Regions from separate parts of the Bacillus sp. SH7-1 genome, predicted to be linked through region 1. Evidence: riboswitches for the same ligand, from Rfam matches in the RefSeq annotation. Region 1 holds a riboswitch; each other region holds the start of a gene.
The links. Region 1 has a riboswitch for S-adenosylmethionine ahead of DN390_RS25780 (Na+/H+ antiporter NhaC family protein). Riboswitches for the same ligand answer to the same signal wherever they lie in the genome.
Positions count from the first base shown of each region.

Region 2: another riboswitch for S-adenosylmethionine. It lies ahead of DN390_RS07385 (hypothetical protein); the one in region 1 lies ahead of DN390_RS25780 (Na+/H+ antiporter NhaC family protein).
Region 3: another riboswitch for S-adenosylmethionine. It lies ahead of DN390_RS18650 (MetQ/NlpA family ABC transporter substrate-binding protein); the one in region 1 lies ahead of DN390_RS25780 (Na+/H+ antiporter NhaC family protein).

Region 1 covers NZ_QNUD01000041.1:101,130-105,202, reverse strand. The annotation lists gene gltP (glutamate/aspartate:proton symporter GltP) at 1-840, shown strand, start outside; gene DN390_RS25785 (ribonuclease FAU-1 family protein) at 909-1,427, shown strand; SAM riboswitch class I at 1,548-1,653, shown strand; gene DN390_RS25780 (Na+/H+ antiporter NhaC family protein) at 1,748-3,064, shown strand; gene DN390_RS25775 (lmo0954 family membrane protein) at 3,279-3,635, shown strand; gene DN390_RS25770 (PspA/IM30 family protein) at 3,682-4,073, shown strand, end outside.
Region 2 covers NZ_QNUD01000007.1:208,835-212,907, forward strand. The annotation lists gene DN390_RS07375 (YwiC-like family protein) at 18-740, shown strand; gene DN390_RS07380 (hypothetical protein) at 773-964, opposite strand; SAM riboswitch class I at 1,087-1,185, shown strand; gene DN390_RS07385 (hypothetical protein) at 1,226-1,543, shown strand; gene DN390_RS07390 (SWIM zinc finger family protein) at 1,797-2,186, shown strand; gene DN390_RS07395 (NAD(P)H-dependent oxidoreductase) at 2,210-2,785, shown strand; gene DN390_RS07400 (group-specific protein) at 2,782-3,135, shown strand; gene DN390_RS07405 (short-chain fatty acid transporter) at 3,176-4,073, opposite strand, start outside.
Region 3 covers NZ_QNUD01000021.1:76,433-80,505, reverse strand. The annotation lists gene DN390_RS18655 (methionine ABC transporter ATP-binding protein) at 1-501, opposite strand, end outside; gene DN390_RS18650 (MetQ/NlpA family ABC transporter substrate-binding protein) at 514-1,326, opposite strand; SAM riboswitch class I at 1,412-1,526, opposite strand; gene DN390_RS18645 (NAD(P)-dependent alcohol dehydrogenase) at 1,607-2,515, opposite strand; gene DN390_RS18640 (hypothetical protein) at 2,661-3,425, shown strand; gene DN390_RS18635 (FAD-binding oxidoreductase) at 3,538-4,073, shown strand, end outside.

The DNA.
Region 1 (4,073 bases):
TTAGCTGACGGAGATATGCTTGCTATTATCTTCTTCTCTGTACTATTTGGTTTAGGTGTAGCAGCAATTGGTGAAAGAGGAAGACCGGTTCTTCAATTTTTCCAAGGTGTAGCTGACGCAATGTTTTATGTAACAAACCAAGTTATGAAATTTGCACCATTTGGTGTGTTTGCACTAATTGGTGTTACAGTTTCTACATTTGGTCTTGCTTCATTAATTCCATTAGGGAAATTACTAATTGTCGTATATGGAGCAATGATTTTCTTCGTCGTAGTTGTCTTAGGACTTACAGCGAAAATATTTGGAATTAACATTTTCCAATTCTTTAAGATTTTAAAAGACGAGCTGATCTTAGCGTATTCTACAGCAAGTTCAGAAACAGTTTTACCAAAAATCATGGAGAAAATGGAGAAATTCGGTTGTCCGAAAGCAATTACATCTTTCGTTATTCCGACAGGTTATTCCTTTAACTTAGACGGATCAACTTTATATCAAGCAATTGCAGCTCTTTTCTTAGCACAAATGTACGGTATTGATTTATCTATTACACAACAAATTACATTATTACTTGTATTAATGGTTACATCAAAAGGTATCGCAGGTGTACCGGGCGTATCATTCGTTGTATTATTAGCGACACTTGGTACAGTAGGTATTCCAGCTGAAGGTTTAGCCTTCATCGCCGGTATTGACCGTATTTTAGATATGGCTCGTACAGCAGTTAACGTTGTAGGTAACTCTTTAGCAGCTGTAGTTATGTCTAAGTGGGAAGGTCAATATGACGCTGAAAAAGGACAAGCTTATTTAAAAGAGATTTCTGAAAAGGGTCAAGCTGCTTAATTATAATATGAACAAGCTCTCACATAATATGTGGGAGCTTTTCTGTATATAGAAGAGGAGTAGATATAATGAAACGTAAATATGGTGACGGTTCTTCGTGGAAGAGACTAATAGAAAAGAGTTATACGGTTAAGCAAGTGGAAGAGGGAATGCTCGGAATACTGGATATAAAAAAGGTGAGAGAGCCTAGTTGTAAAGAATATGATGGTAAAGAACTTTGTATTGCAGCGGATCAGTATACGTGGATTCAATATTTCATAAACGGGAAAAACTTTGCGATTACAGCTATGTTAGATGATCAGAAAAAATTAGTGCAATATTACATCGATGTGACGAAAAAGTATAAAATAGACAACCGTGGTTTACCATATTTTGATGATTTATATTTAGATGTAGTATTATTACCGAACGATAAGATGTATATATTGGATGAAGATGAGCTAGAGGATGCTTATAAAAGAGGTGATGTTACAAAAGAAGAGTATGAGTTAGCTTGGTACACTACGAAATGGATAATAGATGCAATAAAAAATAATGAATTTTATTGGATTTCAATATTGGATGAAGAAATCAAAAAGTTAAAATGATTGTGGTATTCAAATTTTTGTATAATTACCAAAAAAAACTACACAAAAAATAATTGACTTTTGTTTTGTAAGCGAGTAAAGTTAGGGAAGAAATTATTATTAAAAAATAAATATGAAACCTTCTTATAAAGAGAGGCGGAGGGACTGGCCCTACGATGCCTCGGCAGCGGACTCGATTTCAGAGTGCTGTGCCAAATCCAGCAAGCATGTGCTTGAAAGATGAGAAGAGCGTTTCTTATAGATGTATAAGACCTCTTCTCATTGGAAGAGGTCTTTTGTTATTCATTAGAAAAAGGTTGAAACTAGGGAGAGATGGTACTTTGAAAGAAACGAGAGGAAATGGTTTGGCTTTATTACCACTTGGGATATTTTTGGCGCTATTTATTGGTTCTGGAATTATTACAGGTGATTTCTATAAATTGCCGATACTTGTAGCAATTTCAATTGCTGTAGGAGTCGCTTTAGCAATGAATCGTAAAGAAAGTTTTAATGTAAAAGTAGAACGGTTTGCTAAAGGTGCAGGGAACCCAGATATTATGATTATGGTTCTGATTTTTGTACTGGCAGGAGCGTTTTCTGAAACAGCAAAAGGGATGGGCGGCGTTGATTCTACAGTTAACTTAGCGTTATCCATTTTACCGCAAGGGTTTATCGTAGCTGGCATTTTTGTTATAGGGGCATTTATTTCATTAGCGATGGGAACTTCAATGGGAACGATTGCTGCATTAGCACCAATAGCTGTAGGTATTAGTGGGCAAACTGATATCTCAATTGCACTTACGATGGCTACCGTTGTTGGCGGAGCGATGTTTGGTGATAATTTATCATTTATTTCAGACACAACAATTGCAGCTGTACGCTCACAAGGAACAGAAATGAAAGATAAGTTTAAAACGAATTTTTTAATTGTATTACCAGCAGCTATTATTACAATTGTACTATTAGTAATCGTTACTTTAGGAAGTGACACGCAGATTAAAGCGCATAGCTTTGACTGGATAAAGATTTTACCGTATGCAGGAGTACTTATTACAGCGCTACTTGGCTGGAATGTACTTATCGTGTTAACTGGTGGAACTGTACTATCTGGCGTTATCGGTCTTTTAGATGGAAGTTACACGTTAGAGAGTTTCTTTAAAAGTGTAACGACTGGAATGGGCGGTATGATGGAGTTAGTATTACTTGCTATTTTAATTGGCGGTATGGTCGAACTGATTCAATATAATGGTGGCATTCAATATTTAATGAATATTTTAACGCGTAACATTCGTTCAAAAAAAGGAGCAGAGTTCGGTATCGCTGGTTTAGTAGGTATGACGAATATGTGTACAGCGAATAATACAATTTCTATTATCTTTACAGGCCCACTTGCGAAAAACATCGCAGATCAATATGAAATTGATCCTCGTAAATCAGCGAGTGTATTAGATCTTTTCTCATGTTGTGTGCAAGGGTTAATTCCGTATGGTGCGCAAATGTTAACGGCAGCAGGATTTGCGGCGTTATCTCCGGTTGAATTGTTGCCATATGCGTTTTATCCAATCTTAGTTGGAGTATGTGGAATCATTTCTATATTAATTGGTTTCCCGAGGTTTTCTAAAGTAGCGGGAAAGAAAGAGTATCATAAAACAGCATAATGAATAGTAAAGAAAGCCGTACAGAGAATATTCTCTGTACGGCTTTTTATGTGCGATAAAAGAGTGAATAATCCTATCCTACCGTAAGTTTTTTACAAAAGGCTGAATGCAACTCAGTCTTAAGTCTGAGTCGAAAACGGTTCTTAAGCTCGTTATGGAAAAATGAAAAAATAGTTAAGATAAGAGTATCAAATTGAAGGGAGGCAAGCACAAGATGAAACAATTTCTAGCGTTTATCGCGGCCGGTATTTTGGCTTTAATTGCTCTTGGTAGTCTTGCTGGCATTGTAGGATTCGCAATCGGAGCAGGAGTTGTGTACTGGAGCTATAAATCATTTGTGCGAGCACAATCATTTTTTGGAAAGTTAGCTTGGGGTATTGTAGGTTTAATCGGTTTATCCATTGCACTTTCGCACTCCCCAGCTTTAATTGGTATCGCAGCATTAGTAGTTTTATACTACGGATACCGTGAGTGGAAAAAAGAAAAAGATGTAGTTGTTGATTCTGCTTCAGAAAGTTCTAAACCATATAGCAACTTTGAAGATGAGTGGAACAAGTTAATGAAAAACTAATATTAAAATAAATCAAATTTATAAAGTAGAAGAGAGGAAGATTATAATGAAACAATCTTTATTCGGACGTGTACGCGATGCAATTTTAGCAGATTTTCATAATGTGTTAGATGAGAAAGAAAGAAAAAATCCAATTGCTATGTTAAATCAATATTTACGCGATAGTGAGCGTGAAATAACAAAAATTGAGAAGTTAATTCAGCGTCATAAAACATTAAAATCTAATTTCGCTCGTGAGCTTGAGCAAGCGCGTTATTTCGTTAATAAAAGATCCAAGCAGGCTATCATCGCTCAAGAAGCGGGCGAACTACAATTGCACGAACGTGCGTTAGAAGAGGTAGCTTATTATGAAGGGCAAGTAACTCGATTAGAAGAAATGTATGCGGGTGTTGTAGAGCAAATCGATGAGTTAGAGCGTCGTCTTTCTGAAATGAAAAA
Region 2 (4,073 bases), on a different contig from region 1:
AGGGAGGTGTATAGTTAATGAAGTTAGTTATTCCGAAGCAACATGGTGCATGGGCCATGCTTGTTATACCATTTCTATTAAGTGTTATTCTTGGGAAACCTACTATGTATCATATTCCATTGTTTTTAGCTTGGTTCTTTATCTATTTAGCTACGTATCCATTTCTTATATACATAAAACAAAAAAGAAAAAAAGACTATTTACATGCTTCAATTGTATATTTTATTATTGCGTCCGTATTTGGGATGATTTCTCTATTATATGAATGGCGCATTCTTTTATTCATAGCAGTCATGATTCCCTTATTTATAGTAAATATGTATTACGCTCGTCAAAAGAATGAAAGAGCATTACTAAATGACATTAGTGCAATTATTGTTTTCTGTATAGGTGGTGTAGTTAGTTATTATTTTTCAATGAAGCTTATAGATAAAACAGCATTATTTATTGCGCTTATTTCATTTTTATATTTTTTAGGAAGTACGTTTTATGTGAAAACGATGATTCGTGAGAAAAATAATCCGAAGTATCGTTTTATATCTTGGGGTTATCATATCGTGTTAACGATCATCGTATTTGCTATCAATCCATGGTGTTCACTTATTTTTATACCAAGTGTCATTCGAGCGATTATATTGTATGGCAAGAAAATTTCAATTATAAAAGTAGGGATTTTAGAAATTGTTAATTCTGTATATTTTTTAATTATAACGGCAATAATTATGGAGTATGCCATTTGAAAAAGCTTCCCATCAATTGATGGGAAGTTTTTTCAATCTTTTTCTAAAATGTGAACGGTGTAATCGCAGCGTTGAATAGCTTGTTCGATCGCATAAAGGGATTGCTCAATACGAGCGCGATTAAAATCTTTTTCAACAGTCTGTAATGCTTCTTCTAAACAATGTTTTGCTTCTTGTAATGATTGAAAAGAATCTTGTACATATCCGCGAGCATTTTGATGCATTTCATAATCCTCCTTGAATACTCATATATGTATAGTATGAACAGTAAAGAAGAAAATATAATTCGTTATATTTGTTTGACAATTGAAATGAAATTACGTATAGTAAGAATTAAGTGAATATTTTCTTATCCAGAGAGGTGGAGGGACTGGCCCGATGAAACCCAGCAACCGCGATGCAGGTGCTAATTCCAGCAGAACATATTTGTTCTGGGAGATAAGACGAAGATATATACGTAACTTCTTCTTATCGGAGAGGTTTTTTTGTTGCAAAAAAACCGATTACGAAAATTTATATTAAGAAGAAAGGGGTTGCGCATTACTGTGACACTCGAAAAATACGTAAAACTGCGTAGTACAGTTTATGAATATATGATAGAGCAAGATAAGCCGATATCATTGTTAGATATTCAAGAACATATCGTTTCGCATCATGAAGGAAAATTCACGAAAAAGATGTTACATCAATTTTATTTATCAAGGCTATTAGATGAACTGAAACTGGATGGGAAAATTACATTAGCTGATGAATATCTGTATACTGAAAAAGGGGTATTTTATAAGGCGAGAAAGGGGAGCTAAGCTCTCTTTTTTTTGAAGTATGTAGAGTAAAAGACTGCTAAAGCAGCCTGATACAGGGAATGGTGTTGAGTGTGTAGTGTCAAAGATTGAATGTGCCTGAAAGAGGCACTTCATATCGGCTGCAAATGAAAAGAGACACCTCCGCCGAATAGGTGTCAGTCGTTTTGTCATATAGACTTGCTATTTGACAGTTATTAGAATAACATGCAGTGGTTGTGGAAGTCAAAAGGGAATTAAAGGAAGAGGTGCTATTATGTACGCTTACTTATTACATGATATAACGAAATGGATTCCTAAGTACATTATAGATAAAGGTTATGAATATTATGAAGAAGGACATGTAGAAGATGTTGAAATACAAGACAAAAAAATATTTGCTTTCGTTACTGGAAATGCGGGAAACTATGAAGTAATTATTAATCTCGAAGATTTTACAGAAAGTAGCTGTGAGTGTCCGTATGAGAATCTTTGCAAGCATATGGCGGCAGTTGTTTATGATATTCAAGATGCTGGTGAGAGTAAGGTGAAAGAGAAACTGAAAGATTTAGAAAAGGAAGAGTTACTCACAGTATTAAATCGTTTGTTGCAAAGTTCGAAAAACGTGCAAATTGTAGAGAAGATGTTAAAGAAGGGGAAACTTTAACTTATAGAGGGAGTTGTTTGGCAGTGAATGTACTAATTGTATACGCTCATCCTAGTCCTTCAAGTTTTAACGCAGCAATTTTAAAGCATGTACAAAACGGACTACAGGAAACAAATCATTCAGTTACGGTACTTGATTTATACAAAGAACAATTTGATCCAGTCCTTGTTTTTAATGAAGAGAAGAAAAGGCGTGATTTAGTAAATGAAGAAGAAACAGCTCGGTACAGAACGTTAGTGGAAGAAGCGGATACTCTTCTCTTCATTTATCCAATATGGTGGTGGGGGATGCCAGCTATTTTAAAAGGGTTTATTGATCGCATTTTTGTAGCTGGATTTGCTTATAAATATGAAGGTGCCCTGCCGAAAGGATTATTGAAAGGTAAGAAGGCGTGGGTAATTAATACATTAGACTCACCGTTGTGGTATGTCGCACTATTATATCGATCCGCAGATTGGATTATGATGAAGAGAGGTGTTTTACGTTTTTGCGGCATCCACGATATAAAACGGTCAGTTTTTCAATCTGTGAAAACGAGTAAACGAGAGAAGCGGGAAAAGTGGTTATTACAAATAGAAGAAAAGGCTCGTACATTATGAATGAAATCGATCGTATTATAAACTGTTGTGGGTATGATGACGAACTTTTTCGAACGTATATTACATGTTTACTTCAATTGAAAAAATGTAGTGAAACATTTCAGCAAATTCAAATACAATTAAGAAATGACTACTTGATAAGAGGAATTTGTGAAAGAGAAGTGGATGAAGTAGTAAGGGGAAGTAAGGAGTATGAAATGCATTTTCTTCCTAAAGCGTTACAGTGGGATTTCTTGAGGGGAAATCCGCATCTAATTGAAAAAGTATGTGAACATTTTTTTGCATGTGAGGCATTACATCTTACGGATATAGAGTGGAAGAAGATTATAAAATGCGTGGGAAATAAATGATTTATTATGTAAAAAAGCTAGTATAAAACTAGCTTTTTGTTTAAATAAATAAGAAACATAGACTTATGATGAATCCTGCATATAGTAAGTTCACAACGCAAAATCCCATAATATCACGAGCGCCTAAACCGGCTATCGCTAATGCCGGTAATGCCCAGAAAGGTTGAATCAAATTCGTCCAAGCATCTCCCCACGCAATGGCCATTGCTGTTTTTGCAGCGGGTACACCAAGTTCAGCGCCAGCTGGAATCATAATGGGTGCTTGCACAGCCCATTGACCGCCACCAGATGGAACGAAAATATTAACGATGCCAGCACTTAAAAAAGTAAAGAGCGGGAAAGTCGTTTCGTTTGAAATGCTAATAAAGAAATTCGAAATAGCTCCTCCAAGTGAAAGTCCATCACTATTTACTCTAATCATCATCCCCATAATTCCTGCGTAAAAAGGAAATTGAAGTAAAATACCAGAAGCACTTTTCGTGGAATCTGAAAAAGCACGAATATATTGAATCGGAGTACGGTGGAAAATAAGTCCAGCAATTAATAACATAAAAATAACGATATCTAGCGTAAGGTTAAAACCTTTCGTATAAAAGTAATTGAAAATATAAATGAGACCTAACAATCCAACGCAAAGTGTAATGATGATACTATTTTCCATTTTCTCAGCGAACGTATTGTTTCCTACTTCTTGAGCGGCAGCTTCTTCATGGAACACGCTAGGGTCTACTGTAATCGTATGTTTTTCATCTGGATGCATCGCTTTATTAATGAGAGGCATCGTAACTAAAAAGATAATAACCGGAACGAGAGCGTATGGTGAGAATAACGTTTCTGTGATTGGAATCGCTTCTTTAATACTTCCAGCTGTCGTTTTAATTAATGTTTCGCCGCCTGTTGCTAACGTAAGAGGAATAGAAGCAGAAAGCCCCGCATGC
Region 3 (4,073 bases), on a different contig from region 1:
TGCTTCGTCGCTTAATAACACTTCTGGTTCATGTGATAGTGCACGTGCAATGGCAACACGTTGTTTCTGGCCACCAGAAAGTTCACTTGGATAGGCATCCTTTCGAGTAAAAAGATCGACAATACGTAAATACTTTTCTACTCTTTTTTCAATTTCTACTTTTGGAATGCCAGCAAGACGTAACGGTAATGCGATATTTTCATAAACGGTAACAGTTTTAAGTAAATTGAATCCTTGAAAAATCATCCCGATTTTTTGTCTCGCTTTTGCTAGTTCTTTTGTAGACAGTGTTGTTAAATCTTGCTCGTTTACAATGATATTTCCTGTTGTTGGTTTTTCTAATAAATTTACACATCGAATTAATGTACTTTTGCCAGCGCCGCTATATCCAATGATTCCAAATACTTCACCCTTTTTTACTTGAAGGGAAGTAGACTTAAGAGCTTCCACATTCCCTTTTTTTGTTGTAAATACTTTGGAGACATTGTTTAATTCAATCATTATCGTCAGCTCCTACCAAGACGGTAAAACAGAACCATCAAATTTTTTCTCGATAAATTCTTTTACTTCTTTAGACTGATAAGCCTTCTTTAATTTATTTACAACAGCATCATCTTTATTTTCAGTACGAACAACGACCCAGTTTACATATGGTGAATCTTTTCCTTCACGGAAGATAGAATCTTTCGCAGGGCTTAATTTTGCACCTAATGCAAAGTTTGTATTAATTGCAGCTGCTTTTACTTCACTTAGTTGTGTTGGTAATTGAGAAGCCTCTAATTCAACGATCTTTAAATTTTTTGGATTTTCAATTACATCTTTTGCAGTCGCTTTTTCTGTAGCCTTTGGATCCACTTTTAAAACACCTGCTTTTTCAAATAGTTTTAAAGCTCGAAGTTCATTCGTTGGATCATTTGGTACAGCAATTGCATCGCCATCTTTTAAGTCCTTTACATCCTTTAAGCTTTTTGAATATACGCCCATAGGGAATGTTACTGTTGAAAATACTTCGGTTAATTTCATATTACGTTCAGCTTTAAATACGTCTAAATATGATTTCGTTTGATAGCTATTTACATCAAGGCTTTTTTCATCGAGTGATACGTTCGGTGCTACATAATCATTAAATACTTTTATATCGATTTCGAGCCCGTCTTTCGCAGCCACTTCTTTTACCTTCTCAAAAATTTGTTCATGCGGTCCACCTGTTACACCGACAGTAATCTTTTTCTCATCTAACGCTTTTACTTCTTTATCTGAACCTCCGCTACATGCGCCTAATAATAATACAGCCCCACTTACAATGCTTAATAATACTTTCTTCATCTATAATTCCCCCTTAATATACGTTCCAAAATAAAAAGCACCTCTCAAAAATAAGAGAGGTGCCGAATAGACAAAATAGATTCCTCTCTTATCTTCCAAAACGAAAACTCGTTTTGCAGGAATTAGCACCTTAGCTTATACGTTATAAGCTCGGTTGCCGGGCATCATCGGGCCAGTCCCTCCGCCACTCTTGATAAGAGTATGTGTATGTAGTTTTTTAATATGGTACTAATAGTAAATCTTACAAAAAGAATTGTCAATGTTATTTTCTGAATATATTTTATTTTAAGGTAATAGAAACATTACCTTTCTTATGTCCCTGTTCCACATACATATGAGCTTCAGCAATTTCTTCTAATCGGTAGGTTCTATCAATAACAGGTTTTAAATGTTCTGTTTCAGTTAGTTCTTTTAGTAGAATCATATCCTCTTTACTTACCTTTGCTATCATTCCATTAACAGATACATATTTTCCATTGGGTGTTAATGTATTTGTGCAAAGGGATTTTTTATACTTCCCAACTGCATCAAATATAATATCGTAGCGCTCGCACCGCTTAGTAAAATCTTCTTTCGTATAATCAATTATTGTATCAGCTCCTAAAGATTGAACGAGTTCAAAATTTGAATTACTACAAACAGCCGTAACGGTCGCACCGAAATATTTAGCAAGTTGTACAGCAGCTGTTCCTACTGATCCTGAGGCACCATATATGAGCACTTGTTTCCCTTTTTTTATACGGCCCTTTCTTAGGAAATGTAATGCTGAAGTTCCGCCAAAAGGAATAACTGCCGCTTCTTCATACGTCACATTGGTAGGTTTTAATGTTATTAATCCACTTTCATGTACGCATGTGTACTCGGCATAACCACCGAGGTTTAGTTCTGTTAATGCAAAAATTGGATCACCTTTTTTAAATTGAGTTACATCTGTTCCTATTTCTTCGATTTCACCGGATAACTCTACGCCGAGTATAGGTTTTCTTGGTTTTCTGAAACCTAATATGATCCGCATGGGAATCCAAAATAAGAGGGGACTATTAAAACCGCGTATTCTACAATCTCCAGTTGATACACTTGTTGCGTGAATTTTAACTAATACTTCGTTCTTTTTAGGCGTAGGTTTCTCTATATTTCGAAGCTGAAGAACGTTAGGTGGTCCATACTGTGTGCAAATGATCGCCTTCATAATGACCTCCTGAAATGAGTTGTTGTTATTTACATCATATTTAAACTCTTCATTAAACATGTCGCTATATAGCGAATATAGATTAAAAATTGTATAGATTTCATAGGAAAAGAGGTGATATTATTTTGGGAAAGGGGGCGACATTATGAAAAAAATTATTTTTATTTCAAGTTTAGTGTTTGCAATCAGTCTAGGGGTAGGGTGTAGCAATGAGAAAACAACAAAAACTGATGAACCGAAAAAAGAAGCCATGCAGAAAGAAAAAGAATTAGCAGCGAAGGATGTTTTCAAGAAAACGAACGAAGCTTTTAAAAATGAAGAACATGTAACGATGACATATGATGTAGAGATAAAAGCTGAAGGAACAGAGATGAATATATTAAAGGCTAAGATGCAATTAGAGCCAAAGACAAAGAATTCTCGTTCTGAAATGAATATTTCTGGTACAGATGTTGTAGTGTATACTGTGGATGGTAAAGTTGCTGGTGAGGTAAAAAACCCTAATACAGGAGAAGTTATAACCGTACCAGAGGAGCAATTAAACGCTGGTGGAATGAAAGCGACTCAAGATATTATAGATAAGTTAGAAGTACCGGAAGTAGTTTTAGATAAAATGAAGATGGAGAAAAGCGGAGATAAATATAAACTGAGATTTACATTAAAAGGGCAAGAAACAGAAAGTATGTTAACTAGCATGGATGAAACGCAGAAGAAAATGTTACAAGCACAAAATGCGAAGATAGAAGAAGTGGATGCAGAATATATCATTACAAAAGATTTTAAATATGAATCAGCAAAGATAGACATGATTATGAGTAGTAATGGCAAGGATAAAGCACACATTATTACGAACGCAAAATATACGTCGTACGAAAAGTTTGACCCAATACAATTGCCAGCAGCAAAGTAACAATTTTGATGAGGGGGGACCTAAAATAAGGTCCCCTCTTTTTGGTATACTTTCTTTTTAGGAAACTAGGTACAATATGAAGAGGGAAAACTGTAGAAGAGGAGAGTGTCATTTGAAAAAAAGAAAGATAGCGGTGGTCATTGTAGCTTATACAGTGTTGCTTGCAACATCTGTAAATACATATAAAGAGCAACTAAATCATCCAATTATGAGCGATGTAGGAAAGTTACTTCCAACGAAAATTAAACGTGTTGAACATGCTGAGGATGAAAGTTCATTAAAACAGGTCGTGCAAGATGCAAACGTTTCTGGAGAGAAGATTTCTATTGCAGGTATGCAGCATAGCCAAGGCGGTCAGACGTATTATCCGAACGGTACGATGCTTGATATGAAAGGGTATAATGAAATATTAGAATTCGATGCGGAGAAGAAGAGGATTAGAGTGCAAAGTGGTGTCACATGGAATGACATTCAAAAGAAAATCAATCCATATGGTCTTGCGGTTCAAGTGATGCAATCTCAAAATATTTTTACTGTTGGTGGTTCATTAAGTGTAAATGTACATGGGCGTGACATTCGTCATGAAGCATTGATTGATACAGTAGAGTCGTTTAGGTTGTTAATGGCAGATGGTACGGTGCGTAATGT